3 regions of the Idiomarina sp. PL1-037 genome follow, and region 2 is predicted to be linked to each of the others. Evidence: predicted binding sites of a transcription regulator. Region 2 holds the regulator's gene; each other region holds the start of a gene.
What was found. The regulator LexA, encoded in region 2, represses DNA repair genes until DNA is damaged. The targets are predictions, from matches to a motif close to TACTGTATNNNNATACAGTA.

Region 1 (10,883 bases), 310 kb from region 2:
ACTTAACCATACAACCCGAAGGTGTCTGGCATACGTGACCAAGATTGTTTGTTCTCGCTGTACACAAGTTCGATACGCCTCTACCAAATCAGTTTGTTCAAGTAGAGTGGCATTTCTTACTTTTAATATTACAATCAGCTTTTCATGTTGTTAAAGAGCACGTAACGCTTAGTTACCGGTAAATATTCTTGTTTAAGAACACTTAACGCTAACGGTTACGAAGAGAAGAAATGGTGGAGCCAAGCGGGATCGAACCGCTGACCTCCTGCGTGCAAGGCAGGCGCTCTCCCAGCTGAGCTATGGCCCCGAATGCTTGCCTGAAGTTTCGATAGCTGCGTTGCGCGATTCGTTCAATCAGTCACATACCATCGAGGCATGCTCCTTCAATCACTCAACGTGCGCCTTGCTCTCGAAGCTTCATGCTGCGCGTGCTGACATCGGGGAAACCCTCTTTTCAGCATCACCGCAACCCTGACAAGGGAATTTGAAGGAGGGCAAGGCGATAGGGTGTGAAGCATACATCAGTATGCGTATACCCGAACAACGCAGCCATCGTTCAAATTTGGTGGGTCTGGGCAGACTTGAACTGCCGACCTCACCCTTATCAGGGGTGCGCTCTAACCAGCTGAGCTACAGACCCAGTTTCTTCTCTATTTATATCAAGCCTGCAAACTGTGTGGACACTTACTCACACGGATGTGAGGTATACAAAAAAATGCAGGACGCAACTTTTTGTGTACACAAAAGATAAGCATAGTTGTAAGGAGGTGATCCAGCCGCAGGTTCCCCTACGGCTACCTTGTTACGACTTCACCCCAGTCATGAACCACACCGTGGTGATCGTTCTCCCGAAGGTTAAACTAACCACTTCTGGTGCAGCCCACTCCCATGGTGTGACGGGCGGTGTGTACAAGGCCCGGGAACGTATTCACCGTGGCATTCTGATCCACGATTACTAGCGATTCCGACTTCATGGAGTCGAGTTGCAGACTCCAATCCGGACTACGACGCACTTTATGAGATTCGCTAACCATCGCTGGCTTGCTGCCCTTTGTATGCGCCATTGTAGCACGTGTGTAGCCCATCCCGTAAGGGCCATGATGACTTGACGTCGTCCCCACCTTCCTCCGGTTTATCACCGGCAGTCTCCCCAGAGTTCCCACCATTACGTGCTGGCAACTAAGGATAAGGGTTGCGCTCGTTGCGGGACTTAACCCAACATCTCACAACACGAGCTGACGACAGCCATGCAGCACCTGTCTCAGTGTTCCCGAAGGCACTAATCCATCTCTGGAAAATTCACTGGATGTCAAGGGATGGTAAGGTTCTTCGCGTTGCATCGAATTAAACCACATGCTCCACCGCTTGTGCGGGCCCCCGTCAATTCATTTGAGTTTTAACCTTGCGGCCGTACTCCCCAGGCGGTCAACTTAGTGCGTTAGCTGCGTTACTCACGTCTTAATGACACGAACAACTAGTTGACATCGTTTACGGCGTGGACTACCAGGGTATCTAATCCTGTTTGCTCCCCACGCTTTCGTACCTCAGCGTCAGTCTCTGACCAGGTGGCCGCCTTCGCCACCGGTATTCCTTCCAATATCTACGCATTTCACCGCTACACTGGAAATTCTACCACCCTCTTCAGGACTCTAGCATGCCAGTTCAAAATGCAATTCCCAGGTTGAGCCCGGGGCTTTCACATCTTGCTTAACACGCCGCCTACGTACGCTTTACGCCCAGTAATTCCGATTAACGCTTGCACCCTCCGTATTACCGCGGCTGCTGGCACGGAGTTAGCCGGTGCTTCTTCTGCGACTAACGTCAATGTGCTGCGCTATTAACACAACACCCTTCCTCGTCGCTGAAAGTGCTTTACAACCCGAAGGCCTTCTTCACACACGCGGCATGGCTGCATCAGGGTTTCCCCCATTGTGCAATATTCCCCACTGCTGCCTCCCGTAGGAGTCTGGGCCGTGTCTCAGTCCCAGTGTGGCTGATCATCCTCTCAGAACAGCTAGGGATCGTCGCCTTGGTGAGCCTTTACCCCACCAACTAGCTAATCCCGCTTGGGCTCATCTTTAGGTGTGAGGCCCGAAGGTCCCCCACTTTGGTCCGTAGACATTATGCGGTATTAGCCACAGTTTCCCGTGGTTGTCCCCCGCCTAAAGGCAAATTCCCAAGTATTACTCACCCGTCCGCCGCTCGTCAGCAGAGAAGCAAGCTTCTCTCTGTTACCGCTCGACTTGCATGTGTTAGGCCTGCCGCCAGCGTTCAATCTGAGCCATGATCAAACTCTTCAATTAAAAGTAGTTCAATCAACTCAATGAATTACGCGTTTTTGCTTAGCTTCATTAATGAAACCTTGCTGAACACTCATTCAAAAGTTGCAATACAAATATTTCTGTTTGCTTAACTTCTGCAAGTGCCCACACAGTTTGCTTGGCTTGATATAATTGTTAAAGAGCGTTTCTCAGCAACCTTGGCTGCGAGAGGTGCGTATTCTACACACCGTGTGTTTTCCGTCAATACTTTTTTGAAAAAAGATTTTTTAGAAAACTTAGGTTTTCGGCGGCTTCGTTGCCTGCCTTGAACGTGGAGCGCATTTTAGAGATTTAACTCGTCCCGTCAAGCGCTTTTATCACCTTTCTAACTGTTTTTTTACTGACTGCGTAAAGTTTCAGCAACACGCTGCTTTTCTCGCCAAACTTAGGCCAGACATGACCTATTCCCCGCTATCTGCTATAAAGGTTGTAACAGCTTTTAACTCAGGAGCACACTTATGGCAGATATCCGTAGTTACTGTGAATATGAACCAGTTATCGGTGAACGCGTTTACCTGGACCCCAGCTCGGTCATTGTCGGTAATATTACAATAGGCGATGACAGCAGCGTATGGCCTATGGTCGCAGCAAGAGGCGATGTTAACCGCATTACTATTGGTAAACGCAGCAACATTCAGGATGGAACCGTTCTTCATGTTACGCGTAAATCCAACGCCAACCCTGATGGACATCCCTTAGTTATTGGGGACGAAGTTACCGTAGGGCACCATTGCATGTTGCATGGCTGCAAACTGGGTAACCGCATATTAGTAGGCATGTCAGCCGTTATAATGGATGATGTCGTAATAGAAGATGATGTCATTATTGGAGCCGGTAGTCTGGTTCCTCCGGGCAAACGCTTAGAAAGTGGCTACTTATATGTCGGCAGCCCGGTTGAAAAGAAAAGACGCCTTAATAGTGGTGAAACGAGCTTTTTAAGCCAATCGGCACAAAACTACGTTGATTTGAAAGACGACTACCTTTTACAGGTGAGTCCAGTTTCTTAAGTTAATGGAAGCTTAGTGAAAACGACGGCTTTCCAGTCGAGAGAAACTTAACAGGCCAGATAAATCTTTTAACCGGCCTGCAATAACATGCACCACACCGTCGTGAATTTCGACAATGCCTTTTACCCAAAGCAGGTTGCTGGTCAGGAAGCATTGTCGAAATTGGCGGGCAGTATTCGCCCAGACCACCACATTACTGTTTCCACTTTCATCTTCCAAAGTTAAAAAAGTGACGCCGCTACGGGTGCCGGGCCTTTGCCGGCAGGTGACTAAGCCGGCCAGAGTCAGTACTTGCCCTGAGCGACAGGTTATGAGGTCGCGAGCCATTACGCAGTTTTTTAATTCGGAGTTATTTCTCAGTAAAGCTAATGGGTGGCGGCCTAAGGTCAACCCGGTAGATTCATAATCTGCTTTTATGTTGTCCGGCTCATCAGGCGCTGGCAGTTGGCGGGCAGGGCGATCCTTAACATGCTCAAACAACGGCATTTGCTGATCACTTATAGACAAGCTTTGCCAATGTGCCTGATGCCGATGCCCAGCAACACTCTTTAACGCATCGGCGCGGGCGAGGGCGTTGATATCGGAGTCCCGCAATCCACTTTGTCGCAACTCATGCATGCTAGTGAAACCGTCCTCCGGCCTTTGCGCCAACGTATGCTTTATTCTGCTTTCAGATAAGCCCTGAATTTGCCGTAAGCCCATTCGTACAGTCTCATTGGACTTCGTATCTTCTTTAGGTAACCAATAATAGTCCCAGTCGCTGTCGTTAATATCCGCGGCTAAAAACTTTACGTCGTGGCGTTGTGCGTCCTGTACCAACTGCGATGCCGAGTAAAACCCCATAGGTAAACTATTCAGCAAGCCCACATAAAAAGCAGCCGGGTGGTAGGTCTTAAACCAGGACGACGCATAAGCCAGATTGGCAAAGCTGGCAGAATGCGACTCAGGAAAACCATATTGTCCAAAACCACAAATTTGCCGGAACAACCGTTCGGCAAACTCCTGTTTATAACCCCGCTCCAGCATGCCGTTAATAAGCTTGTCTTCAAAACGGGTTAAATGCCCGTTTTGCCCCCACGACGCCATAGCCCGACGAAGCTGGTCCGCCTCGCCACCGCTAAAGCCAGCCGCGACCATAGCCAGCTTAATAACCTGCTCCTGAAAAATAGGTACGCCCAGTGTTCTTTTTAATACCAACTTTACTTCGTCACTAGGGTAATCAACTTCTTCCAGACCTGCACGACGACGTAAAAAGGGATGTACCATGTCGCCTTGTATGGGGCCGGGCCGGACTATCGCAATCTGAATAACCAGATCATAGAAAGTTTTGGGTTTTAATCGCGGCAACATATTCATTTGCGCACGCGACTCTATTTGAAAAATCCCCATAGAGTCAGCGGCTTGTAGCTGCTGATAAACCCGACTATCCTCCTGCGGAATGGTTGCCATGGTCAGTTGCTGGCCATAGCGCGAATTGATAAGCGCCAGCATTTTTCGTAAGGCCGTCAGCATACCCAGCGCCAGCACGTCCACTTTTAATAAGCCCAGGCTTTCGAGATCCGTCTTGTCCCACTGAATAACCGTTCGGTCCGTCATTGAGGCATTTTCTACCGGAACCAGCCGTGACAAGTCATCGGCAGCAATAACAAAACCACCGACATGCTGCGACAAATGCCGGGGAGTACCCATCAATTGCTCAGTGAACCGTAAAAGGTGCTGACCCCTTAACGAATTTGTGATTTCGGAGTGCTGCTGTGCTAGCTGTTGCTGCCAGCTTTGCTCTTTGTCCCGCCGGTCTAAATTGCGGCGGAAATACTGCATTTGCTGTTCACTAAAACCCAGAGCTTTGCCAACATCGCGAAAAGCACTTTTAAAACGGTAGGTGATCACCGTTGCAGCCAACGCTGCGCGCTGCCGACCGTATTTGCGGTAAATGTACTGAATGACTTCTTCTCGGCGCTCGTGCTCAAAATCCACATCAATATCCGGTGGCTCGTTCCGTTCCTTAGAAATAAAACGTTCAAACAACACCTGAATCTGCGCCGGATTAACCGCGGTAATGCCCAGACAATAACAAACCACCGAATTTGCTGCTGAACCACGTCCTTGAAATAAGATCCCTTGCTCACGGGCAAAACAAACTAAGTCATGAATGGTTAAAAAGAAAGGCTCGTAGCTTTGCTCTTTTATCAGGCTAAGTTCTTTTAAGTAAAGTGCTTTTACCGACTCGGGCACACCTTGCGGATAACGCCAGCGAGCACCTTGCTCAGTTAACTGCTTTAAGTAGCCGGAGGCACTCATGCCTTCAGGAACCAGTTCAGCCGGATATTCGTAACGAAGTTCAGATAGACAAAACTGACACCGCTGAGCAATAGCCAGTGTTTCGCCTAGCCACTTTTGCGGGTAGCACTGTTGCAACTCACTCAGGCTTCGTAGATGATGCTCCGCGTTGTTACTGGCTAAGCCGGGGTGATGCGCTAAAGAGCCACCATGTTGGATCGCGTTCAGAATATCATACAGCGGCTGTTGTTCAGTGGTTGCCATGCGAACGCCACCAGCGCAGGCGACTTTCACTTTAACGGCCTGTTGTAGCTCAACCATAGCCTGAAAAGCTCTTTCGTCGTCAGCCTGATAGTGCCGCTCGTATAGTAACCAAAACCGCTGCTGCCATACCAACTTCAACTTTTCACCAATAGCCAGAAGCTGGGCCTGAGAAAAGTCCGGCTGCCACAATAAAAGACACTGAGAGAATCCTTCGAAAAAATCATCGATGTTGGCCTGATAATGGCCTTTTTCACTGCGACTACGAAACAGTGTGATTTTTTTACAAAGCTCCGCGTAAGCCTCTCTGGTTGGCGCCAACACAACCAGTGTACCCACTTCAGCCACCCTGAATTCACTACCTACAATGAGTTTTATATCCCGCGTTTTTGACTCCTGATAGGCTTTTACAATACCTGCCACAGAGCATTCGTCAGTTATTGCTATGGCGTTATAGCCTAACTCATCTGCGCGCATCACTAGCTCTTCCGGCGAAGCGGCCGAACGCAAAAAGCTGTAGTGGCTTAAGCTGTGTAGCTCAGCAAAGGACGCTGTACTGGAACCTTTAGGCATATCAGCTGAACCAGCCATGTAAATACCACTGTCCGGACTCAAAATAGAGCCAGCCCACACGCTGAAATTTGTCCCGGGCAATCCAGTAATCGCGGGCTATGTCGCCGGCGTCCCACCAGCCACAGACTTTGCGTTCCGGCCCGTGCCATAGCTGCCATAAATCGATTGAAGTTAGCTGTGGAGGCTGTAACAGCCAAAGAGGCCGCTTAGGCGCCGCAGATAACACTTGGGACTTTTCCCCTGCGGGGCGTCGAAATTCGTTATGACCTGGACGTGGGTCATCATTAATAGCCGGCGAGAACACGGCATTGTTGCCGAGCTTCGCCTGTAACCGGCCAATGAGCTGCAGTGTTTCATGCCGGTGTTGCTCCCCTCCAAAAAAGTGACTGTTGTGCTGTTCAGACGGCAATAGTTCATTGGCCACCAGCGTAATTTCTATAACCGCTTCCGGTAAAGGTATGGACTCCATTTTCAACTGCAGTAACGACAAAAAGCTCTGCCCCCGCCAGCCGGGTTCAGCTAAAGCGACGGGAACAACAGAAGGAGACTCATATCGGTGATGCAGTTCAATACTGACCTGCTGGGTTATCTTTTGTCGCTGGTAGAGAAAGTCTTCCAGCTCACCAAACAAGCGCTTTAACGGAAACAGCAAGCCTTGCCAGTGAGGAATTTCTGTGACCAGATCCAGGCTTTGTCGGAACCTTTCCGGTGGCGTGAAAAAATGATAACTTTGCTGCTGGCGACCCTGAAGCTGCTCCAGATATAACTGTGTTTCCAGGCCCAACTGCCGGCCGACTTCATCTCCCGATAACTGTATGAGCTCTCCCAACTGACGAAAACCGGCGGCTTTACAATGCTTCTGTATTTTTGTTCCTAAACCGGCAGCACTAATCGGTAGCTGAGCCAGCAGTTGTGCGGACTCTTGGGGGTTTAACGAAACCGGGCAATCATATTCCGCTAATAACCGAGCTGCTAAGGGGTTATCCGCGACTGCCAACTGAGCCTTAATTGGCAGCGCATGAACCTCGCGGGATAGAGTATTAAATGCCGCACTCATCCCGCCATACAGCTGCACCAGACTACTCAACTCAATTACCAGACCTTTGGGTGGATACAGAACTAACTTAGCTGCCCACTGGTAAAGTCGGGTGGCTAATTGCTGCAATACCTGCTGTTCCCGCTCCGGAATATATTCAACGAGTTGCAGTTGCTCACAAAGCGATATTGCCATAACCGTCTGGATAGAGGGTTTTACCCCAGCCTCCCGAGCCAGGGTGTTGCACTGCACTATAACCGACTGGTTACCCTGTAACTGGTAAAGTGCCAACGGCTGGGTGTTGCTGTCAGGCTGTAAGCGCCCCCGGTTATCCAGTAGCAATTGGGAAAAATGACAATATAACCACATTAGTTCAGAACAACGCTTTCCAGTGGCCAGCCAACTTTGCGTTTTAGTATGTCGAGCGTAACTCCCGCTTCATCAAGCTTTAACCGTACGCGGTTCGAATAAGCCCGCGCTTCTTCATTTAAAGCAGGTTCGCTCAATACCACGCCCATTTGCCCGGTTTGGGCCGCTTTATACCAACGCCGAACAGATTTAGCTGTCGTTTCTTTTTGCGCAAACCAACCTAACGCCAGCGCATTTTTTGTCTGCAATATCTGCTCAAACGCCCAGGCGGCTTTCTCTGCATTGGTCTGAATAACCACCTGCATAGACTCATTAAGCCCATAATGGTGTAAGCCAGCAGCCGATAACCAGGCCGGAGGGTTTACCCAGAACACCGACTGCTTTTGTTGCACCGCATGCTGTATTAATGGCAACAATAGTGCCTGCTCGGAAAACGAGGTTTGCAACTGCCACTCATGCAACCCCGGGTATTGCCAGCCACCGCCCAGCGCAGTATCTAACGACGAAAAACCAGAGCTTAAGGTAGCTGCCTGACTGTCGGTAACCTGACCATGCCAAACAAGCCCTTGCTGAATAAGAGTCTGAAGCTTTGTCTGCATAAAACCTCCGAATACTGTACATATATACAGTACCATTAATTTTTACTCGTTACCAACAGACATCATTACTGGCTTCAGTTATTATTTATCTCATTGTTTCTAATTAGGATAGGGCAGCATGCTGACATCAATACTCATTCCCTTCAGAGTCATTATTAACTTTTCATGGGGATTAATCACCACCGCTATTATTGGTGTTTCGATTATTAGTATTGGTATTTTTAAAGTGTTACTGCCTTTTAAAAGACCTCAGCGCATTTGTTCTTTTTTGGGAAACGCTTTATTCCGAATCTGGGCATACTGCATGTCGCTGATGTTTCAGCTGACTCAACGCATGGAATGGCACATTAAAGGTGACCTCGATATCCACGAAAAAGGCTGGTACATGGTTATGGCTAACCATCGTAGCTGGGTCGATGTGCTGGTGCTAATGCATTTGACTCGTCGCCACATGCCTATGCCGCGCTTCTTTTTAAAGTCACAACTTATGTGGATCCCCATTATTGGCTGGGGTTGCTGGGTACTGGATATGCCTTTTATGAAACGCTACTCAAAAGAGTTGCTGGAGAAAAAGCCGCACTTAAAAGGCAAAGACATTGCAACGACGACACGTTCTTGCGCGAAATTCCGCCACATCCCTACAACTGTGGTGAATTTCTGTGAAGGCACGCGCTTTACCCCGGAAAAGCACGCGAAAAAACAGAGCCCTTTTCGCAACCTGCTGCCACCTAAGGCAGGCGGTACGGCTTTCTCTTTGCAGATTATGGGTGGTCAGTTTGAGGCCATCTTGGATATTACCATTGTCTATCCGGGAACCGATAAACGCCCGGTAGTCTGGCATTTACTAAGCGGAAAATTAAAAAACGTCTATGTTGATATAAAGACACGGCCTATTACAGATGATTTAATCGGCGACTATGCCAGTGATGAAGCTTTTAGGGCTTATTTCCAGCAATGGCTCAATCAACGCTGGCAGGAAAAAGACGAAACCATTGACGAAATGCGTAAGGAAATTCACAGCACCCGATAAGGGAGTTTTATAATGAACTTTGAGTTCGTAAAAGAATGGCTAGAAAAGCTCGGCATTGAAGGGAAATTACCAGAGCTTGATCTGATTGTTAGTTCATTATTGGTTTTAATTGGCTGTTACCTTGCCTATGTTGTCGCGCGCTGGGTTATCAATCATGCCATCGACCGAGTGTTAAGCAAAGCACCGGAGCGGTGGTATAACTCTTTGGTCAACAGTGGTTTCTTCAAGCGCTGTGCCAACCTGGCTCCTATTATCGTCATTCACAATTTCATCCCGATTCTTTTTATTGATGACTTTGAGAGTTGGCAGTCGCCGCTGCGCACCGTTGTTGGTGTTTACCTCACCTGGGTTATTACCAGTATTCTCACGGCTTTAGCGAACGTCGTTTCCATTGCCTACGACTACTCTTATAAAGCTAGAGAAGTGCCCATTACCGGTGTAATACAGGTGGCAAAGTTAATTCTGGTATTAATGGCCATTATCATTACCGTCGCCATTATTATGAACAAATCCCCCATGTATTTACTCAGCGGCTTTGGGGCAATGACAGCCATTCTCATGGTGGTTTTCAGAGACACCTTAATGGGATTTGTTGCCGGGGTACAACTGGCAACCAACCGTATGGTCGCCATTGGTGACTGGATAGAGCTGTCCGACCATGGCGTTGATGGCACCGTGCAGGAAGTAGGGCTCATTTCCGTAAAAGTTCAGAACTGGGATAAAACCATTGTTTTCTTACCCACCTATATATTGATTCACGAATCATTTAAAAACTGGCAAGGCATGGTTAATACCGGTGGACGCCGCATGCGTCGGTCATTAATGATTGACCTGGACAGTTCCCGGATTTTATCCGATGAGGAACTGAAAGAAATTGCCGAAAAGCACTTTGATCAATCGACTGAGGATTGGCTGAGAGAAAACGAACTGCAAAAGCCCGTTAGTAATTTAACGGTATTTCGTGTCTTTGCTAATAACTATCTGAAAAATCACAAGCAGGTGAGGGAAGATCTCCTGCACATGGCACGTCTGATGCAGCCAACCGCCGCCGGCATACCATTAGAGATTTATGCGTTCGCTAAAGAAACCGAATGGACAAAATATGAGGCGATACAAAGCTCTATTCTGGAGTACTTATACAGTGTTATGGCGGACTTTGAACTGAAAAATTACCAGTATATGAACAATAATCAGGCCTTCTCCGAGCAAAGCGGAAAAGGCACACATTCTCAAAGTAATTCAGGGCACTGAGTTATTTTTCCAGCAGATAACCAGCTAAGTCAGAAAAGTCTTCCTGGAAATTGTCGCTGTCACGGAAACCCTGTGGCAGCATTTTGTATTTACCATTAACAATAAAACTTGGTGTTGCGTTAACTCCTAATTTACTTGCCCGACGATCCATTTTGG
Region 2 (10,883 bases):
AAAATTAAGAAAACCGCCATTTGCGGTACCGATGTTCACATTTACAAATGGGACGACTGGTCGCAAAAAACCATTCCTGTGCCTATGGTGGTGGGTCACGAATACGTGGGGGAAATTGCCGCTATGGGCGACGGTGTTCGCGGCTTTGAAATTGGCGACCGCGTTTCCGGCGAAGGCCACATTACCTGTGGCCACTGTCGTAACTGCCGTGCCGGCCGTCGTCACTTGTGCCGCAACACCTATGGTGTGGGTGTGAATCGTCCAGGTGCTTTTGCAGAATACTTAGCACTGCCAGCTGAAAACGCTTTCAAACTGCCAGATGACGTCACTGACGAAATGGCCGCCGTATTTGACCCGTTTGGTAATGCGGTTCACACCGCACTGGCTTTTGACCTGGTGGGTGAAGACGTGCTGATTACCGGTGCGGGTCCTATTGGCATAATGGCCGCCGCCGTTGCCCGTCACGTTGGCGCACGCCACGTGGTTATTACCGACGTAAACGAATACCGCTTGGACTTAGCTCGTAAAATGGGTGTAACCCGCGCAGTGGACGTTAGCAAGGAAAAGCTCTCTGACGTTATGAACGAGTTGGGCATGAAAGAAGGCTTTGATGTGGGTCTGGAAATGTCCGGTGTTCCGTCTGCGTTTTCACAAATGCTGGAAACCATGAACCATGGCGGCAAAATTGCCATGCTGGGCATTCCGCCTGAAAACATCGCTATAGACTGGAATCAGGTTATTTTTAAAGGCTTGGTTATTAAAGGCATTTACGGCCGCGAGATGTTTGAAACCTGGTACAAAATGGCCAGTTTGCTGCAGTCCGGTCTGGATATTTCACCTATTTTAACGCACGAAATGCCTATTGATGACTATGAAAAAGGCTTTGAAACCATGATTTCAGGCCAATCCGGCAAAGTCATACTGAACTGGGATTAACGCTTAAATGAGCAATTATCAGCTAATGGACTTACCCATCGCCGTTGAGCATTGGCAAAATGGCGATGCGGTTTTTGTTGATATCCGTGACCCGCAGTCCTTTGCCGCGGGACACATCCCAGGCTCTCAACACCTGGATAACAGCAATCTGCCGCAGTTCCTCGGTTCGGTTGATAAAAACCAAAAAGTGATAGTGGTTTGCTACCATGGCATTAGCAGTCAAGGTGCCGCTGGCTACATAGCAGGCAACGGTTTTACTGATGTGCACAGCATGGACGGCGGCTATACGGCCTGGTCCATGTCTTTTCCTGAACACACTTCTCATAAAGAAACCGAAAGGGATTAAACCATGCGACGATTGCTCAGCAGCCGCGACTCAGACTGGATGCACAAGCTGTATCAGTATTTACGTCAGCAAGGCATGCCAGTCAGCGTTACCGAACGCGGTGAGCAATTGGAACTGTGGTTACACCAAAGCAGCTATGAAGCCGCTGCTAAGACATTCATTCAACAGTTTAAAGATAATCCGGAGCTAGCCGCTGAACCAATAAAAGAACAGCAAGCTTCAGAACGAGGCTCATCATCACTGTCTTTTAGTTTGTTACAGCAAAGCGGGTGGCTAACCCGAATTGTCGCTGTGTTAGCGTTGCTGGTGTTTGGGATGGTGCAAATTTATCCCGAAGCCGTGCTGGAAACATTGAGGATAAGCCAATATTTTTCAGCGCTTCCCTACGATCAGCCCTGGCGCTTTATTACCCCGGTACTGATGCACTTTACACTGCTTCACCTGGTCTTTAACATTTTCTGGTGGTGGTATCTGGGCGGCCGTATTGAACGTTCTCTGGGGATATCCTGGTTGCTGGCTCTGCTGTTATTTTGCGGTATTACTGCAAACGTTATTCAGTACCTGTTCAATGGCCCTAACTTTGGCGGGCTGTCTGGGGTGGTCTATGGCCTGCTTGGCTTCTGCTGGATATACAGCTTTAATCGCCCCACGCCGCTGTACCTGCCACCGGGGCTCATTATTTTTATGCTGCTGTGGTTAGTAATTGGCTACACCGACATGCTGTGGGTCAATGTTGCTAACGAAGCCCATCTGGCCGGACTGCTTTCCGGCTGTTTCGCAGGCTTTTTGGTGCGTTGGTTAAACCCTGAAATGCGGCAGCTTCACTGATAAATGTACTTAGTAAAAAGAACATCGCGGATAACCGGATTACCGGTTTCCTGCCGCATCAGCTCTTTTGCTCTTTCTATACATTTTAAACGAAGTTGGTCGCGTCCCGTCATGGTTCGCACCTGACGTTCAGTCGCGGTACCTAAAATTGACACAAAGGCATTACGCAGTAAAGGCGCATGATGCTCTACCACACTAACGTAACTGGGATCCGGCACCATCACTTCAATAGCAACCCGAATAAAACCCAACCGGTAATCATTACCCTCTTTCAGGTAATTTGTGGTGATATCAGGCTCAAAGCCGTAGTACGAAACGTCGTCTGCTGACGCCACTGTTACACTGCTGAACCAAAGAAAAATACTGGCAAATACTGTTATCAGAAGTTTCATAGCCCTACCCGGCCCGATTGCTGTTCAATTAAGTTCTCTCTGCTATCATAGCAACAGAGCTTAATAACGCCAACACAAATGACAACAGAGTTTTATGCTACCCCGGCTTTTCCAGTTAGCAAAGCGCTGCAATGGACATCGCCCGAACAACTTGAATTAACCCCAAAGCAAGCCGACTGGTTGCTTTACGAAGGTTCGCTTACAGAGCGTCTGAAGCAAATAAATCAGCACTTTTCTGTTAAATTACTAGGCCAGAAATTGCTTTCCCCTAACACTGAAGAAAAACAAAGGCTAAAGGGTAAAGACCAAGTCGTTATCCGTGAAGTTCTACTATACTGTAATGAAAAGCCTTGGGTTTTTGCGCGCAGCCTATTTTCACCCAGCGCCGAAAACACCAATACACTGAATTTAGAACAGCTGGGGAATCAGTCGTTGGGCGAGTCTTTATTCGCCCGTAGCGACTTACACTGCGGGCAAATAGAAGTCGCAGAAGTTGCGTTGCCGCACCCGGTTGCCCTGCTTAATCAGCAGTGGTTTGGGCAAAACCATAGGCTGCTGGGCAGACGCAGAATATTTTCCACGGGTGGTGAGCAATTGTTAGTCAGTGAAATATTTCTGCAGCCGTCGCCACTTTACTCTTCGCCGAATAACAGGAGTTAGTATGCAAAAGTTAATCGCTTTTTGGCAGTTAATGCGTGCGGACAGACCTATTGGTACCTATCTGCTTGCCTGGCCGACAATCTGGGCACTCATGATAGCCGGCGCCGGCGAGCCGCCCCTACGTATCGTTGTGATATTTCTGCTCGGTACTTTTGTCATGCGCTCTGCCGGCTGCGTTATTAACGACTTTGCCGACCGCAATTATGACGGCCACGTACGCCGCACCCGACAACGTCCCATTCCGGCGGGAAAAATATCGGCAACTGAAGCAATGATAGGCTTCATTGCTCTCTTAGCCATTGCCTTCGGGTTGGTTATGCAGCTGAACACTGAAACAGTCATGCTCAGCTTTTTCGCGGCTGGCGTAGCTGCGCTTTACCCGTTTTGTAAACGCTGGACGCATTTGCCACAAATTGTACTGGGCATCGCCTTTAGTTTCGGTATTCTCATGGCCTTTACCGCACTGGAATCTGACCAATGGTTTATTGCTGGCTTACTATTTCTTGCCAATATTCTCTGGACGGTCGCCTACGATACCGAATATGCCATGGCAGACCGCGAAGACGACTTAAAGATAGGCCTGCAGAGCACAGCAATTTTGTTTGGTCGCTTCGACCGTCTGGCTATTGGCCTGTTGCAACTTGCTACTCTAGGCTTATTGGGCTGGGTATTGCATTTAATTACCGTTGAACTTTGGGTGTGGCTGGCATTAGCGGCTGTTTTTCTGTTGTTTGCTTACCAGCACTGGCTAATACGGCACAGGGAGCCCGGAAAGTGCTTCCAGGCTTTTCTGCATAACCATTATATTGGCATGGTATTCGCTATTGGCTTAGCCGTGCATTACTGGTTCTGATCACTCTCAGTCGGTTTTTGCTCTTCTTTTAGTGCTTCTTTTTGTTCATGTTCGGCCTGCTCTTTTAGCTGCTGAACGAACTGCTCAACCGACTGACGGATGGTTTGTAGCACCGGACCGTCAATGAGCTCATCGACCTGGTCGCTGAGCTCACCCACCGGCTCTGCAGCAATTTGCTGACCGTCGTCATTAATTTCTACCAGACCTTGCTGTTTTAAACTGGCAATCAGCGTCGACATGACTTTCTTATCATAAAATTCGGGCGCATCAATGCCGTGAATGGAACTCAAGCGTTCGGCCAGAGTAATAGATTGCTTTTCAAGATCCGCGCGCATGATAGGCTGCGCCTGTTGCAGCAACTCAAGTACAATACAGTAACGCTGCAAGGTTTCACTGGCACTGTTGGCCAATAACCGTAGCCGATACCACTGCGCACTTTCCCGTTGCGCAATGGTGCAAACGCCATCTTCCAGAGTAATTAGCTGTTGTCGCGCCAACTCTTCTGCAAGAGCTTCCGTCCAGAGTGGCAAGTCTTCAACATTATGACTCAAATAGAGCTCTGCTTTTAATGACGGATAAATTGCCTGTGTCCGCGCCGCAATTTCGGCCACGCTGACGTTTTTCTTCGCCATGATAATTGACGCGACAATACCGGGAACCACCATCATGTGAAGTATATTATTCCGATAGTATGTCATTGCTATGGCTGTCATACGCTCGAGCGACACGACTTCACCCATGGTGTCGCTATCAACCGTAAATTTGTCAGTACGCAGTGCCTGTTGCCAAAGCTCTTCCGGTGTCTCGTCCGGCACGCTCATCATATTGCTGTAAGGTACCTCGCGCAGCACGCCCAGATAAACCTCCAACTGAGCCAACAACTCCTCTTTCATCAGTGCGTGGTGCTCTGAACTCAGTAACGCCAATGCGGTAAGATTAACGCTGTTTGCCGCCGCTGAATCGTTAATGCCTTGCATAACTTGCTCGGCTAAACCACCTACCACCGGGTTTAACCAGCCTGGACGCTCCGGTTCCTGCGCCCCTCGGGTGACCGATTCATGCCAGTTAGGCGCCACTTTATCCAGATGGTGTTTTAAATTAATCGGCTGACCGAAAGTCACAAAACCCTGACCAAAGTTGCGCAGTTTAGCGACGGTTTTCAGAATTTGGAAAACCGACTCTTTTTCCTTGTCTTTCCCCTTAAGCTCTTTCAGGTAAGTAGCCACTTCCATAATATGCTCGTAACCAAGGTACACTGGTACCAGCGATACCGGACGCTGCTGGTCGCGCAACATACCCTGCACGGTCATTGCCAGCATACCGGTTTTAGGCGGTAATAAGCGGCCAGTTCTGGAGCGACCGCCTTCACTGAAGTATTCCACCGGGTAGCCTTTTTGGAACAACCAGCACAAGTATTCACGAAAAACCGCGGAGTACAATTTGTTACCCCGGAAGCTGCGGCGAATAAAGAACGCGCCGCCACGGCGGAAAATTCCGCCGACAGGAAAAAAGTTAAGGTTCACGCCAGCCGCTATGTGCGGCGGTACAAGGCCTTCTTTATAAATAACATAGCTGAGCAGCAAATAGTCCATGTGGCTTCGATGGCAAGGGACATAGATAACTTCATGCCCTTGTTGCGCCAGTCGTCGAATCGTATCCCCGCCTTTTACATGAATGCCGTTGTAAATCCGGTTCCACATCCAGGTCATAAAACGATCTAACACTCGGATAAGCGTCGAGTTATAGTTAGCGGCGATTTCATCAATATAAGATAAAGCGCGCTTGCGGGCGGCTTCTTCACTGATTTTTTTGCCTCTGGCTTCATCAGATACCGCCTTTTTTAACGCCGGAGTGTTAATGAGTGCTGACATCAGCTCTTTGCGCTGGCTCAGTTTAGGACCGGCAACGGCATGGCGCATACGTACGAAGTGAACTCGCGCTACCCGCGCTAATTTGTGCGCTATGCGCATATCGGTGCCATGGTCGCGCGCCATTGTGCCCAGGCTCACCGAACGTGAAAAGCGCAGCAACACTTGTCGGCCAGAAAAAATTATCAGCCAGAATTTACGCCAATGGCCCGGGTTATCTAAGTCACCGGTCATGGTGTTACCGGCATGCGCCTCTTCTCCCGCCTGGCGGCCCCAGAATACGCCCGCAGGTATAAGGTGAACATCCAGTTCAGGCTGGTCTTTATGCAGGGTAAGTAGTTGGTGAAATTCAGAGACGGTTTGTTCCGATACCTCATTCGCCAGTTCTTCCAGGTACATGATTCGGTTATAGGTTTTACCATTCACCACAAGAGGGTCGACAGGGTCAGGCAAGCCGCGCTTTTGCGCCGCCCGTTGCAAAATGGATAGATCCGCTTTAGAGGTTGAACGCATTACATAGACAATTGGCTTGCCAACCGTTGTTAAATGCTCTTCTTCAGTGCCATCCCAAATTTCCTGAAAACGCGTTAACCAGCGTAACGGGTATTTTAAAATAGGGAAAAAGCGGCTTATTCCTTTCATATAGAGACCTCTGTTTTAAACAGAAACACAGGATACCAACTTCGTGTAAAAATGTCGTTCAAGAAATTACTTGCGAAATCAATTTCCCTGTATATACTCACAGTATCACTGTACAAATAAACAGGTACATTATGCGCCCGTTAACACCAAGACAATCTGAAATTCTTGAGCTTATTAAGGATAATCTGCACGCAACCGGCATGCCGCCGACCCGTGCCGAAATTGCCCATAAGCTGGGTTTTCGCTCTGCCAACTCCGCAGAGGAGCACCTAAAAGCGCTTGCCCGTAAAGGCGTTATTGAAATACTCCCCGGCATGTCGCGCGGTATTCGCCTTGTCGGCGATGACTACGATATAGCCGATGGCCTGCCGTTAATCGGCCAGGTTGCAGCAGGCGAACCTTTATTGGCTGAACAACACGTTGAAGGGCATTACAAAGTTGATGAATCAATGTTTCATCCTGCCGCCAGTTTCTTGCTAAAAGTAAACGGTATGAGCATGAGAGACATTGGAATTTTAGACGGCGACTTACTCGCTGTGCATAAAACCGAACAAGCCCGTAACGGACAAATAGTCGTTGCACGAGTTGAAGACGAAGTCACTGTAAAGCGTTTTGAACAGCGCGGGAAAACTATTTTGCTTCATCCTGAAAATAAAGATTTCTCTACCATTACTGTCAATCTTGCGGAGCAAGTTTTTGCCATTGAAGGACTTGCGGTAGGTGTGATCAGAAACGGAGCGACCTTATGAAAACTCAATATCAGCAAAAATTACATCATCCAGGTCTGTGGACTGCCGAAACTGCGGTCTCGCCCTTTCCTATGGATGCGAAAAGCAGCCAGGATTCATTTGACGTCGATAACCTCTCCCCTGTTGTACAACGGGCTTTGCGACAAAAACCCAGCCAGTGGATAACCGTTATCGGGGGCGACAAAAATGTCATTCAGCAACTTATTGCCTGCGGCGTAGCTGAATCTCAAATTCGCTGGTTACGCAGCCACTCCGCCGAACGCTGTGAATGGGCACTGGAACAGGCTTTACTGGCAGGTACCAGTAGTATGGTTATTGGTTATTTAGATTCTGTTTCCAGTCGTACCTGGCAGCGTGCGAAAATGGCCAGTAAATTGAGCGAGACACAATATTTTTTGTTTGATAAAAACACACTGACATCCCACCTGCACTAACCCCACCTTTGTTAGTGTGTTTTCTTCCCCAAGGCTGCTTTTGCAGCCTTTTTTTAACAGATCCGATTATTTTTTGTTCGTTTGTGTGATTTGATCTGGATCTTTCGTTGTAAATTCGTTAATAAATGCAGTACCCGAATATAAAAATAATATAATAACGATAACTACAACAAAGAGTCAGTAGAGAAAGCGATTTCTGGGGAGAAGCTGTACCTTTTTCTGCTTACCTCTTTGTTCTTCTAATTCAGACGAGCAAAACTCGCTTTGCTGTCTCATTGAAGAATAAGAGGAGAAGCCACGTGAAAATGAAGCCTTTGTGGGCACTATTGGCGCTAACGAGTCTACCGGCTGCTGCTAAGTCGCAACTCAATATGACCCAAGGTGTCACTGAAGTGAGTAACCAGGTTTACGATCTCCACATGACGATTTTCTATATCTGCTGCGTCATTGGCGTAATTGTATTTGGTCTCATGTTTATTTCGATAATCCGCCACAGGAAGTCGAAAAACCCAAACCCTTCCAATTTCCACGAAAACATCAAGGTTGAGATTGCCTGGACTATAGTTCCGCTGCTGATTCTTGCAGGTATGGCAGTGCCGGCGACAACCACACTCATTGCTATGGAAGATACATCGGATGCAGATGTCACGGTGCAAGTCACCGGATCGCAATGGAAGTGGCATTACAAATACTTTGAAAACGAAGTTGAATATTTCAGTCGTTTAGCCACACAACAAGAGCAAATTAACAATCAGTTTGAGAAAGGTGAAAACTATTTATTAGAGGTCGATCGCCCGTTAGTTATCCCAACCAATAAAAAAGTTCGCTTCCTGGTCACTTCAGACGATGTTATCCACAGCTGGTGGGTTCCTGACTTCTCCATTAAAAAAGATGCGAATCCGGGCTTTATTAATGAAACCTGGACCAAAGTAGACGAACCCGGTATTTACCGTGGCCAGTGCGCTGAGTTATGTGGCAAAGACCATGGCTTCATGCCTATCGTTGTTATAGCCAAAGAGCCTGCTGAATACGAAAAATGGATTACCGAGAAAGAAAAAGAGCAACGCAAAGCGCGTGAGCGTGAACAAGAGTTGCTTGCCATGGAAATGTCTAAAGACGAACTCATGGATCTTGGTGAGAAAGTATACAACAGTACTTGTGCAGCTTGTCACCAGGCTAACGGTCAAGGCGTAAACGGCGTGTTCCCGGCGCTTGCTGGTTCTGGCGTTGCGGTAGACCCCGAAGCCAAAAGCAAACACATAGACATTGTCGTTAACGGCGTTACCGGCACGGCTATGCAAGCGTTCGGAAGTCAACTTTCCATGCGCGAATTAGCTGCGGTTATCACCTACGAGCGTAATGCCTGGGGTAACGATACCGGAGACCTGATTCAGGCCGCCGATATTAACGAAGTCATGAATCAATAAGGAGACGGTGATGAGCACTGCAGTGGAAGAGACACATCACGACACACACCACGATCATAAGCCGTCTGGTATTGGTCGTTGGCTATTTACTACCAACCATAAAGATATTGGGTCGATGTACTTACTGTTCAGCCTGGCCATGTTCTTTGTGGGCGGCGCCATGGCAATGGTGATTCGGGCCGAGTTATTTCAACCGGGTCTGCAATTAGTTGATCCACATTTCTTTAATCAAATGACCACAGTACATGGTCTGGTTATGATTTTCGGCGCAGTTATGCCTGCTTTTACCGGGCTAGCTAACTGGATGATACCCATGATGATTGGGGCACCGGATATGGCGCTGCCGCGGATGAATAACTGGAGCTTCTGGATACTACCCTTTGCTTTCATGATTTTATTGGGCTCTTTGTTTATGGAAGGTGGAGGCCCGGCATTTGGCTGGACAGCTTACGCACCGCTCTCCACAACTTACAGCTCCGATTCAACTGCATTGTTCGTATTCTCAGTACACATCATGGGTATTTCATCCATAATGGGCGCTATTAACGTCATTGTGACCATTATGAACATGCGCGCTCCTGGCATGAACTATATGAAAATGCCCCTGTTCGCATGGACATGGTTCATTACAGCTTTTCTGCTTATCGCGGTAATGCCGGTTCTGGCCGGTGCTGTCACCATGTTGTTGACGGACAAATATTTCGGCACTAGCTTCTTTGATGCTGCCGGGGGTGGCGACCCGGTTATGTACCAACACATATTTTGGTTCTTCGGTCATCCGGAAGTTTACATCATGATTCTGCCATCCTTTGGTATCATTTCTGCAATTATACCGGCCTTTGCCCGAAAGCGATTGTTCGGCTACTCCTCCATGGTCTATGCCACGGCCGCGATAGCATTGTTGTCATTCCTGGTGTGGGCTCACCACATGTTCACCACCGGTATGCCTGTATTTGCTGAGCTGTTCTTTATGTACTGCACCATGCTCATTGCCGTTCCCACCGGGGTTAAAATCTTTAACTGGGTAGCTACTATGTGGCGCGGTTCCATGACGTTTGAAACTCCCATGTTGTTTGCGCTCGCATTTGTGATTCTGTTTACCATCGGCGGCTTCTCCGGTTTAATGCTGGCTATAATTCCTGCCGATTTTCAGTATCACGATACCTACTTTGTGGTTGCTCACTTCCACTATGTTCTGGTGACAGGGGCCATTTTCTCGATCATGGCAGCAGCTTATTACTGGCTACCTAAATGGACCGGGCATATGTACGACAGTACTCTGGCTAAAACGCATTTCTGGACATCACTTATCTCTGTAAATGTGCTGTTCTTTCCTATGCATTTTGCAGGTTTGGCTGGCATGCCGCGGCGTATTCCTGATTATGCGACCCAATTTGCGGACGTAAACCAAATAACCAGTATTGGTGGTTTTGCTTTCGGCTTGTCGCAGCTGCTTTTCCTTTGGGTTGTTATCAAATGTATAAGAGGCGGTGAAAAAGCAGCAGCTAAACCATGGGATGGCGCAGAAGGACTGGAATGGACAGTTCCATCGCCAGCGCCTTATCACACCTTCGAAAAACCACCGAAAGTGGAGTGATGACTCATGTCTGAGCAGCGCCCCGACAACAGCATTCTGGTTAAGCGACTGTTACTGACAGTCGCCGGGATGTTTGCCTTCGGCTTTGCACTGGTACCACTTTATGATGTTTTTTGTGAAGTGACCGGCTTTAACGGCCGTACCAGTAACG
Region 3 (10,883 bases), 1.4 Mb from region 2:
TTCAATAACAACGCTTGAAGCCCCCAGAATATGACCGACTGGCTGCAAAGTCACTTTAATATCGCCAATCTCAAATTGCTGATGAAACTCAACGCCCTGAAGCAGCCGTATGGCTGACTTTGCCATTGCTTCATCATACAAAGGTTCTGGTTTTTCATGGCGGCTTAGCTTATGTTTGCCAAGGTATTTCGCATCTTCTTCCTGAATTCTTCCGCTATCTGCCCACAGGATATCGCACAAACCAGATGTTGCATGATGTGCGAAAACAGGCCCCCGGAACCCTTCTTTATAGAGCACCGGAACAAACCCCGAATGATCAAGATGAGCATGAGTCAATACGACACCGTCGACCTGATTAATACCCATTGGCAAAGGCTGCCAATTACGCCGCCGCAACCACTTATAGCCTTGAAAAAGACCGCAGTCTATTAGAATTCGGGTTGATTCTGTTTCAACTAAATATTTGGAACCGGTAACCGTTTCCGCACCACCTAAAAATACGATTCTCATTGCGTGTCCTTATTTAAACCGACAACAAAGTATCTCACTTCACTGTCGTAGAAAAATAGACGAAAGACAACTATTCGTGCATTGACGATCATGAATAATCTTGCTTCACTCAATTGAGACAAGGAGCAAGAACATGACTCAGAAATACCCCCGAGCCGATCAGTTTATGGCCAGCACCCACCAGGTTGAGAATCAGCCACCGGCGCTGGAAAACTATAATCTTTACCTGGCTGATAAAGCATTACGAAAAGCCGTTGAGCGCGAAGGTGCCAGCTGGGCTTATTCCGATCTTATTGCCTTTGGCGAACTGGCTGGTAAGGCTGACAGTATCGAACAGGGGTTTCAGGCAAACAATCACCAGCCTGAACTGAGAACCCATGACCGTTACGGACACCGTATCGATCTCATCGATTTTCACCCAAGCTATCACCAGCTTATGTCGACAGCCATTGAGCATGGCCTACATGCAAGCCCTTGGAGCGAACCTAAATTAGGGGCTCATGTTGCACGTGCGGCAAAATACTATCTACACACTCAGGTAGAAGCCTCTCATGGCTGCCCTATTACCATGACCTTTGCCTCTATACCCGCACTAAGGCACCAACCCGATTTGTTCAAAGAGTGGGGACCCAAAATTACCGCCAGACATTACGACCCCAGGAACATTCCTCATACCGAAAAAAATGCTGTGACCATTGGTATGGCAATGACCGAAAAACAAGGGGGCTCTGATGTCCGGCTGAATAGCACCCGCGCTTACCCAATAGACAAAGAAGGTTCAGGACAGGCTTACGAATTGGTCGGTCACAAATGGTTTGTGTCAGCACCAATGTGCGATGCTTTTCTGGTGCTTGCTCAAACAACCAGCGGGTTATCCTGCTTTCTGGTGCCGCGCTGGCGGCCAGAAGGCTCAAAGAATCCAATTCAGATTCAACAGCTGAAAAAAAAAATGGGGAACGCGGCCAATGCCTCCAGCGAAACTGAGTTAAGAGGTGCGCTGGCCTGGATGGTAGGTCAAGAAGGCAAAGGCGTTCGTACTATTATAGAAATGGTGGCAACTACCCGCTATGACTGCATGATTGGTTCCTCCTCCGGCATGCGACAAGCCGTGGTTCAGGCCATTCACCACGCCAGCCACCGCGAAGCTTTTGGCACTAAATTAAGTGAACAGCCGCTAATGCAAAATTTGCTGGCGGACTTAGCCATTGAAAGCGAAGCCGCCATGACTTACATGATGCGCATAGCGCGAGCGATGGATAACCAGGACGACGAGCATGAAAAGCTGTTATCCCGTATTGCCACGCCTATAGGCAAATACTGGATTTGTAAACGCACACCGAATCATGCTTATGAGGCTATGGAAGTGATTGGCGGTAGTGGCGTTATGGAAAACCACATTATGCCGAGACTGTTCAGAGAGTCGCCGGTCAACGCCATATGGGAAGGCAGCGGTAATATTCAATGTCTGGATGTTCTCAGAGCAATAGAAAAACAACCAGAAGTTCTCGATGTTTATTTTGCCGAACTACAGCGGGCACAAGGTGCAGATAAACGACTCGATCAGTTTATTATGCGGTTGAAAAGTGAGTTTACGGACAGGAATATGCTCCAGTACCGTGCACGCTCTATAACGGATAATATGGCCGTTGGGTTACAAGCCGCTTTATTAGTTCAACATGCCAGCACCGACGTTGCCGATGCGTTTTGTGCCAGCCGTTTAGCAGCCAATACCGGACTTAACTACGGCACATTACCCACAGGGCTTAATTGTGCTGCAATTGTCGAAACGGCCTCACCAGCAGACGCACAATAAACTCGCAAGCTACACCTAAACTTCTTTAGAGCAGACCTTAGGCGACAATAAAAGTGAATTAGTCTTCATTACATTAACTAGTCAGCACTACCGCGTTTTTACCTTCGCTCTTTGCCTGATACATGGCTTTGTCTGCCCGGGCCATAATGCCTTCAATGGTGTAATGCTCTGAAGGTTTATCGCATTGACAAAGGCCGATAGACAGCGTGACAGGTAACTCGGCATGCCCTATTCCACTCACTAACTGGCAACGTAAACGGTGCATCATGAGTCTGGCGTCTTCAGCGGAAATCATAGGGTGAATGGTAGCGAACTCGTCACCACCAATACGAGCAACATAATCGGTATGCCGACTGTGTAAACGAGTTAACTCGGCAATTTTTTGCAATACGATGTCACCAAAGTGATGCCCATGTTCATCGTTTATTTCTTTAAAGTCGTCCAAATCGATAAAACTCACAGCAAAGGGCGTACCATGAGTTTCCAACTGATTTATCTCATCTTGTAATTGCGCAGTAAACGCTCGCCGGTTCATTATTCCGGTTAAGTGATCGGTAAGAGCCTGACGCTTTTCAAACTCCAGTTCGAGACGAATTTTATCTTCTGCTTTTTTTTGCAGAGTGTAATCCCGCACTACGGCGATACCATACAACTGGCTCTCGATATCCAGTTGATTCAGCATGATATCGACATAAAAAGTTGAACCATCCCGGCGAATTGCGGGGAAAATCAAACCATTCCCCATAGAGCGCCTGCCCGGGTACTTAAAAAACGTTTTTAAGTGCTGGTCATGCTTTTCACGCATCCCTTCAGGTAACAGTTCATTAAGATGCAGTTCAAGCATAGATGACGAGGAATAGCGAAACATTGTCGCGGCAGCCTGGTTAACACCAACTATGAGCCCTTGAGAGCTAATAACTATTGCGCCGTCCGGTATGACTTCAAGGAACTCAATAAAGGTTTGTTTTACTTTCACTGTTATGTGGCTCCACTGTTCTGCCGCATTAAACTTTGCAATAACACCCTTTTGCAACGGTATTAACCCATTTAGGAGCCGCTGATTCACCCGAAACGGAAGGTATCAGCTCTTCTACAAAGCTACTATCAGTAGTACAAAAAGCACCATCGGCGTATGGACCAATGTAAATCAGCTTTGATGATTTATTGAACATGATAATCGCTGGAGTTGCCGGAACGAAGTCCTTTAAGGTTGGATATTGATCGATATCAATAAGGCGGTTTTCTCCTTCATATTCCGCAACCTTTCTTTTTACGCTGGCCATATGTCCGGATGAGCGCCAGTTACAAGAGCAATCCTCAGAAGTTACGTGAAAAACGCTGCTAATAAGGGGGTAACCCAGACGCGTGAGCTCAGCCAATAGCTGCGGTTCCAGCTTTTCGCTATTGCTAAGCTCCAGTAACTCACCTTTTTCATCAAACCAGACCAGCCGCTGCTCAAGTAAATAACTGATCCCCAGAAGCACCAGCCCAAACCAGGCCACAACAACGGCAATAAGCCAACGGGAACGAGCCTTACCTGATTTCATGACTGACAATGAAGCGCCCTACTTCCAAGTCTAATTCCGCTGAAGCCGCTTTTAACGAATCGGAGTTTTCCTGGCCGCTAAGCAACAATTGAGTTTCTGCTTGTGACAATTCTCGCATTGTTTGCGCAGACTTCGAAATATCTTCACTTGCGCTTCGTTGTTGTTCAGTTGCAGAGGCAATCGCAATAACCTGTTGAGAAACCTCTTTTATACGCTCGGCAACTTCTCTCATCGATTCTCCCGACTCATCAGAATATCGCACCGCATCATCAATTTGCTTAACACAAGCTTCCATTGAATTTACTGCCTCGGCAACCTCGGCTATTATGCTTTGACTTATGAGACTAATCTCCTCTGCGTTTTTTGCCGTTGTCGCTGCCAACGACCTGACTTCGTCGGCAACCACGGCAAACCCACGGCCTTCTTCCCCAGCTCTGGCAGCTTCAATTGCGGCATTAAGCGCCAGTAAGTTCGTCTGCTTAGCAATATTATTTATCGCCTCAACAACATCTGAAATTTGATGACACTGGCTGTCCAAAGTGCTCAACTTTTTATTGGTTTCCAAAACATTAGATTTTAATGAGCCAATAGCGTCGGCTGCTGTCCTAGCTACGCTGTCAGCATGCTCGGAACCGCCTATAGACTCTTCGGCTGACGTTTTCACCTCCGCTGTCTGTGAGGCTATATGGCTTATCGTTACGGTCATTTGTTCAATGGCACTCGCAATACGATCCACTTCACGGGATGTATGCTTTCGACTACCAACTAACTCTGTCGTTTGATGAGAAAGTTTACCTGTAACGCCCTGAACTTCTTCCGCCAGACTCCGGGTACTTCTGATATTTTTTCGAAATTGCTGGATAAGCTTTCGAAAAGCCACAATTTCATTCGTTTCACCCTGAATTTCTACAGATAAATCTAACGTGTCAGACTCTTTAACAATATTATCAATACTGTCACGCAAAACCTGAGCGCTGTTAGCTTCAGAGTCACTCTGTTTAGCGATCACACAAAGCACGGCGCCTTCGGCTATGGCAAATCCCGCATGGATAGCTAAAATACCGAGAGTGACGTAGCCTTCAGCAAAAATATAAACGTCTGCACCGCTAGATTGCAGAATAAAGAAGAGGATATGATGCACTGCAACTACAGCAACGCTGGTGACCACAATAGTCCAATCGCGATAATAAATTAGAAAAGCCATCACCACAAAAATTTCAAAATGCATTTCGACCAAACCCATAGTCTGATCGATATGAACCGCAGTTATTAGCTGAACTGCCGCGGCAATAACATGATGCGTTAACTTTCTTTGACCGGCTATACGAATTAAGAATAAAGGCAAAGCAACAATAAGTAACGAAAGCAATACGGGTAAAAACCAGTCATTGGTATAGGAGGCAATCAAGAGCGTAATTAAGAACTGAACAATCAGGACGCCGATGAAAACTCGGTTGGCCGAGTTAACCCAGGGACGGTAAAACATGTAATTTCCTCTAAAAAAGCTGAATGAGGGCTAAAAGCGGCAGGAATAATGCGCTCACTTTTTCAGCAAATCAAGAAAAACTTCCACTATTACGCTTTTTTCTAAATAAAGGTTTAGTCTCGTTTGTGATATAATGCAGAAAAGCCGCACATTAGCGCGGCATCTACTATCATAATTCCCGGAGCTTCATGTCCACAGAACAAAACTCACCCTCATTCCAGTCACTCGGATTGAGCGACGATATTTTACGAGCCGTTAGTGAATGCGGTTACACCACCCCAACACCAATTCAACAGCAAGCCATTCCGACCGTTATGGCCGGCCACGACTTATTAGCCGCAGCACAAACGGGAACCGGTAAAACGGCGGGTTTTACGCTCCCTTTGCTGCACAGGTTGTCGCAAACGAAGGCTGACGGAAAGCCTGTTATTAAGGCCTTGATCCTCACGCCAACCAGAGAGCTGGCGGCACAGGTTGAAGACAATTTGAATACCTACGCAAAATATACCGGTCTTAAGTCCCTGGTGATTTTTGGTGGCGTGGGTATTAATCCACAAATTGATGCCTTGCGTCGTGGTGTCGATATTCTTGTTGCGACACCCGGCCGTTTGCTGGATCACAGCCGTCAGGGAACCGTTGATTTAAGTAAAATTGATGTACTGATTCTGGACGAAGCTGACCGCATGCTGGATATGGGCTTTATTCATGACATTAAAAAAGTCATGAAGCTCATTCCTGAAAAGCGCCAGACGCTGTTGTTTTCTGCAACCTTCTCAAGCGAGATAAAAGCATTAGCGCAACAATTTATGCAACAGCCAAAATTGGTTGAAGTTGCGCGTCAGAATGCAGCAGCAGATACTATACAACAGCGGGTTTACCCGGTTGATAAAAAACGTAAAAGAGAGTTAATAAGCTATTTAATCGGCAGCCGTAACTGGCGACAGGTATTGATTTTCACCCGTACAAAACACGGTGCCAACAGGTTGGCTACACAGTTAAGTGATGATGGTTTACCAGCTATGGCCATTCACGGAAATAAAAGCCAGGGCGCAAGAACGAAGGCTTTATCACAATTTAAAGCCGGTAAGTTGCGGGTTCTGGTAGCAACGGATATCGCTGCACGTGGCATTGATATTGATGAATTACCGCACGTTATCAACTTTGAACTGCCTCAGGTTGCTGAAGACTACGTACACCGTATTGGCCGTACCGGCCGTGCAGGAAGTGAAGGTGAAGCGGCGTCTTTAGTCTGTGTTGATGAGCATAAATTGCTGCGCGATATAGAAAAACTGACTAAAAATGAGATACCGAAGGAAGTTATTCCGGGTTTTGAACCAGACCCCAACATAAAGCCGGAGCCGATTCAGAAGCCTCGTACGGGGCGTCCTCAAAACTCTCGTCGTGCGCCTCGCCAGAAGCGCCCGGACACACGACGTTAATTATACCGCTGACCAGCAGGACCGGACTTTACTTTAAGAAGTCCAGTCCTCCGGTTACCGCAGCAACCTGAGCGTGAATACACTGTTCTGGCGTTGCTTTCGGGCTGTCGGGGTACACTTCTGTAGTCGTCGCGTACTCTGCTTTGCTAAAGCTAATGCACAATCCCATTTCCGCTGTTGGCAATAAAATAACGCCACGCTGAGCAATATCCTCGCCTATCAGCTTATTTTCGTCGTCGGCATCGGCAATATGAGTGACCTCTTCCACCGAATCTAGCACTGCCTTCTGAAAGTCAGGATAAGGCTTTTCAGAATTTCCAACCAAATAGAACCCATCCGGAATATTCCAGTTCGTATTCACTTGTCCATCCATCGCCGCCTTGGCCGGACGAAACTCGCTGTTATCGGTATCCGTTGTTTCGTGTAAATCTATGTGAGCCAGAATATCTACGCCTAAGCCAGCAACATAATTCATAATGTGCGCGCACTCCCCGGCTGGTGAATCAGCGACAAAAGAGCGGTTAGGATCAATGGCCGCCGGATTCCAGCGGTTAATGGTTTCATAGCCCCAGGGGCTCAAACATGGCGCCACCACCACATTGAAGTGTGGCTGGTAACCTTTCGCTTTGGTTTCAATAAACCGTAGCGCACCATGGACACCACTGGTTTCATAACCATGTACTCCGCCGGTAATTAAAACCGTTGGCTTCGAATCATCCCAGTTTTTTGTTTTGACCACGAATAAAGGATAAGTAGCGCTGTCGTACGCAAGTTCACCGTATTGGTCTACATCGAAATCGCTTTTAAAGGTTTCAATCTTACTAACTACATCATCGAAGTAAGAGCGTTTTTTGGTTTGCTCGGCCAGCCACTGAGCCTTTTCTGTCGCTCCCCAGGGCGTGCCCGGTGTTCCAATATGGTAAATCGTTTGTTGCGTCATACTCTAATCCTATTCTCTTTAAACAATGAGGCTATATTAGCAAAGTCTTTACCGGCACCAAATGAAATACCGATAACTAAGCCGCTTTTGTCGATTCTTTATCCGTAGGCTTAGCCGCTTCTGCTTTTTCTGCCGAGGTTTTTTCGGTCTTAGGTTTTTTGGGCTTTTTAGCCCCTAATGCAATGAGTACATTCTCACGCTCTTTCGCTAAAAACAGAGCCATATCCTCAAGCTGCTGCTCATCAGTGAACAGTTCGCTACTTTTAATTAATGGATTCAGGGCTTCCGCCATATCCAGAATTTTATCGTGCGCATCGGCTTCGGCTTTTGAAGTGAAGGTCATTTTCTCGGCTCCGTCGCGAATAACTACATATTGGGTTACTACAGCCATGGTGTGGTCCTTTGCTGATGTGTAAATATACTGTTTATTTGTACAGTAAAGTGAGATAGATTGCAATAGTTGTAGCATTCGCTAAACTGCGCACTCCGAACAGGCTTTCGTTACAACTGGAAGTAAATCCGCCCTATGCAGTTCTCAAAAATACAAGTTCTACTGGCCATTTTTGCAATGGCAATTGGAAGCTTTGCCATTGGCATTGGTGAGTTTGTCATTATGGGACTGCTGCCAGACGTCGCCGCAGACTTTAATACCGACACTCGGGAAACAGGTCACTTAATCAGTCTTTATGCGCTCGGTGTCGTTATCGGAGCTCCGCTTATTACCATTTTGTTTGCCAGGCTACCGCGTAAACCTATGTTACTGGCACTGATACTGGTATTTTCTCTGGGCAACTTCGCCAGTGCTTCAGCTGAAAGTTACACATTACTTCAGGTATTACGGTTTTTAACTGGCCTGCCTCACGGTGCTTACTTCGGGATTGCCTGTCTGGTTGCGGCCGATATGGTACGTAAAAATCAACGCGGTATGGCAGTAACTATGGTAATGATGGGGCTAACCGTGGCTATCCTGGTCGGAAATCCGTTAGCTACCTGGTTAGGTCAACTTATCGACTGGCGCACCGTATACCACACGGTAGCTGCTTTAGGGTTACTGGCTTTTGTTATGATTTTCATTGTGGTCCCCAAGCATCCGAATGAAAAGAAAACTTCAGCCCGTGGCGAAATGCAGGCATTACAAAACCCTCAGGTCTGGCTGACATTGGCCATAGGAGCCATTGGTTTCGGCGGAATGTTTGCGGTATTAAGCTACATAGCTCCAACACTAATAAATGCCACCGGATTAGATTCTCACTGGATACCCGTTGCTTTATTTATCTACGGACTGGGTTCGTTGGCCGGTAGTTTGGTCGGCGGCTGGGCCGCCGACAGAAACTTGAAATTAACCATTGGCGGTTCCCTGTTCTGGTCGGCAATTGTACTGGCCATTTTTCCCTTAACACTTCAAAGTCTCTGGACCGTGATGCCTATGGTGTTATTACTCGGTAGCTCTGCCGCGCTAGTTCCGGCTCTGCAGGTACGTTTAATGGATGTTGCAGGAGAAGCCCAGACTTTAGCTGCATCGTTAAACCATTCCGCTTTTAATGCGGCAAATGCTTTAGGTGCCTGGCTGGGGGGGCTTGCTATTATTTCACCGCTTGGCTGGCAAGGAACCGGTTGGGTTGGGTGCGCGCTGTCGCTGGCCGGCCTGCTATTATTTTGGATCACTAAAAAACACAGCCGCAGAACACCCAACATTGTTAGTCTTTAGGCTTACCTTCTGCATCTAACTCATTAAGCTCCTCATCCGGTTTCGCGTAAGACAAACGCGCAGCCCGCTGAGTGCTATGATACCCATCAAGCCCCGAAATAGTCATTGCTCCAAGCGATTCTATATCGATAAAACCATCGTTTTTCACCGCCTCTTCTTTCACTTCAACCCAGCGAACTTCCCCAACAATTAGCGCCGTGTCATTATGTTGTATCGGAATAATTTCAACCTGCTGCATACCAATTCTGAGCGAACTCTCTGCTACATAAGGAGCATGAAAACCATCGACAAATTCGGGCGTCAAACCACAGGCTTCGAACTCTGAAGTTTCTCTGGGGTACCGCGCCGAGGTCTGATGCGCTTGACGAAAAAAACTTTCGTTAACTTGGTTAATAGTATAAACACCACTCTCTTCAATGTTTTCCCAGGTATGCCGGGTAACCGACTGCGGACGCATAACAAAACCCAACAGAGGCGGGTTACTACCCAGGTGAACAACAGAACTTATCATGGCTAAATTATTTTGCTGATGCCGGTCTCGGGTGCCAATAACATTGGCACTTTTAAACCCCGATAAACAATTTACAAAACGCGCACGGTCGCGGTCATTCATTTTTGCTAAATCTTGCTGTTTGTAGGTTTTCATTAAAGCTCCAGTTTATTTTTGTCGGCTACCTATACGTTTTATTTTGCATATACGATCGTTTACAAATAACTTATTGCGAACTATTATCATTTGCGTTAGCTTGTTTAATCAAAGCCAGAATAAAGGATGCATAATGACGAACGCCTATCAAGAGTACTTTAACTCTCAGGAAAAGCTAAAAATAGCGAGTTCACTGCTCAACCAAAAAGATTATTGCGCTGCAACGACATTCCTTAGCCAGGCACGCGAATCCGCAAAACAGGCCTTCAATGAACCTGTACTGTCGGGTAATGCCATTCAAAGCTTCACAACCTGTTCTATTTTGTTAATTGCGACCCATATTCGCCGCCAGCAAAAGCTACAGGCATATGAGTTTCAACAAGAGAGTGGTGAGCAACTGACGTCATGGCTTAGTCAGGCTGCAACTCAGCCACTGCAAGAGCTTTGTCGGTACTGCTATCAACTCTTAATTACTGGTTGTCAGCATTCTCGCTGCCTGGGGCACTGTATGCAACAATTAGAGGAATCCGGTTATGCGCATGAACAAACCTGAACGCTTGCAACTCTCAATGAGTAAAGAGCAGCTTAAAAAGCTGCTGCTTGAGCAAAAGTTAGTAGCCAGTGACATTCGTTGTAGTGATTACTGCAGTCAGTGCGAGCTTAAACAGTTAATACTTGAATGTGCCAGAATAAACTGTTCTGGCTCTTTGCAGAACTTCGACGGTTAGAAGTCTTTTTTTCGAAGCGCTTTTTTCTGTCCCTGCTGCTTTTTAGTGGTTAATCGTCTTTCTTTA

Region 1: the regulator LexA is predicted to act here: its motif matches at 8,459-8,478, upstream of U0358_RS00045 (ImuA family protein).
Region 3: the regulator LexA is predicted to act here: its motif matches at 8,155-8,174, upstream of U0358_RS08145 (YebG family protein).

The regions. Positions count from the first base shown of each region.
Region 1 covers NZ_CP139873.1:3,263-14,145, forward strand. Annotated here, with positions in the region: rRNA gene U0358_RS00010 (23S ribosomal RNA) at 1-8, opposite strand, end outside; tRNA gene U0358_RS00015 (tRNA-Ala) at 232-307, opposite strand; tRNA gene U0358_RS00020 (tRNA-Ile) at 564-640, opposite strand; rRNA gene U0358_RS00025 (16S ribosomal RNA) at 761-2,303, opposite strand; gene U0358_RS00030 (gamma carbonic anhydrase family protein) at 2,780-3,328, shown strand; gene U0358_RS00035 (error-prone DNA polymerase) at 3,341-6,460, opposite strand; gene U0358_RS00040 (Y-family DNA polymerase) at 6,444-7,847, opposite strand; gene U0358_RS00045 (ImuA family protein) at 7,847-8,446, opposite strand; gene U0358_RS00050 (1-acylglycerol-3-phosphate O-acyltransferase, YihG family) at 8,565-9,476, shown strand; gene U0358_RS00055 (mechanosensitive ion channel family protein) at 9,489-10,727, shown strand; gene U0358_RS00060 (thiol:disulfide interchange protein DsbA/DsbL) at 10,729-10,883, opposite strand, start outside.
Region 2 covers NZ_CP139873.1:311,176-322,058, reverse strand. Annotated here, with positions in the region: gene tdh (L-threonine 3-dehydrogenase) at 1-936, shown strand, start outside; gene glpE (thiosulfate sulfurtransferase GlpE) at 944-1,282, shown strand; gene U0358_RS01485 (rhomboid family intramembrane serine protease) at 1,286-2,110, shown strand; gene U0358_RS01480 (flagellar basal body-associated protein FliL) at 2,104-2,502, opposite strand; gene U0358_RS01475 (chorismate--pyruvate lyase family protein) at 2,581-3,162, shown strand; gene ubiA (4-hydroxybenzoate octaprenyltransferase) at 3,164-4,015, shown strand; gene plsB (glycerol-3-phosphate 1-O-acyltransferase PlsB) at 4,003-6,525, opposite strand; gene lexA (transcriptional repressor LexA) at 6,657-7,274, shown strand; gene U0358_RS01455 (SOS-response cell division inhibitor) at 7,271-7,708, shown strand; gene coxB (cytochrome c oxidase subunit II) at 8,014-9,135, shown strand; gene ctaD (cytochrome c oxidase subunit I) at 9,146-10,732, shown strand; gene U0358_RS01440 (cytochrome c oxidase assembly protein) at 10,739-10,883, shown strand, end outside.
Region 3 covers NZ_CP139873.1:1,738,213-1,749,095, forward strand. Annotated here, with positions in the region: gene U0358_RS08110 (MBL fold metallo-hydrolase RNA specificity domain-containing protein) at 1-510, opposite strand, end outside; gene U0358_RS08115 (isovaleryl-CoA dehydrogenase) at 644-2,323, shown strand; gene U0358_RS08120 (sensor domain-containing diguanylate cyclase) at 2,397-3,299, opposite strand; gene U0358_RS08125 (DUF6436 domain-containing protein) at 3,328-3,870, opposite strand; gene U0358_RS08130 (methyl-accepting chemotaxis protein) at 3,857-5,356, opposite strand; gene U0358_RS08135 (DEAD/DEAH box helicase) at 5,545-6,795, shown strand; gene U0358_RS08140 (M14 family metallopeptidase) at 6,824-7,735, opposite strand; gene U0358_RS08145 (YebG family protein) at 7,812-8,126, opposite strand; gene U0358_RS08150 (MFS transporter) at 8,262-9,443, shown strand; gene U0358_RS08155 (flavin reductase family protein) at 9,433-10,089, opposite strand; gene U0358_RS08160 (hypothetical protein) at 10,223-10,642, shown strand; gene U0358_RS08165 (hypothetical protein) at 10,623-10,817, shown strand; gene arfB (alternative ribosome rescue aminoacyl-tRNA hydrolase ArfB) at 10,814-10,883, opposite strand, start outside.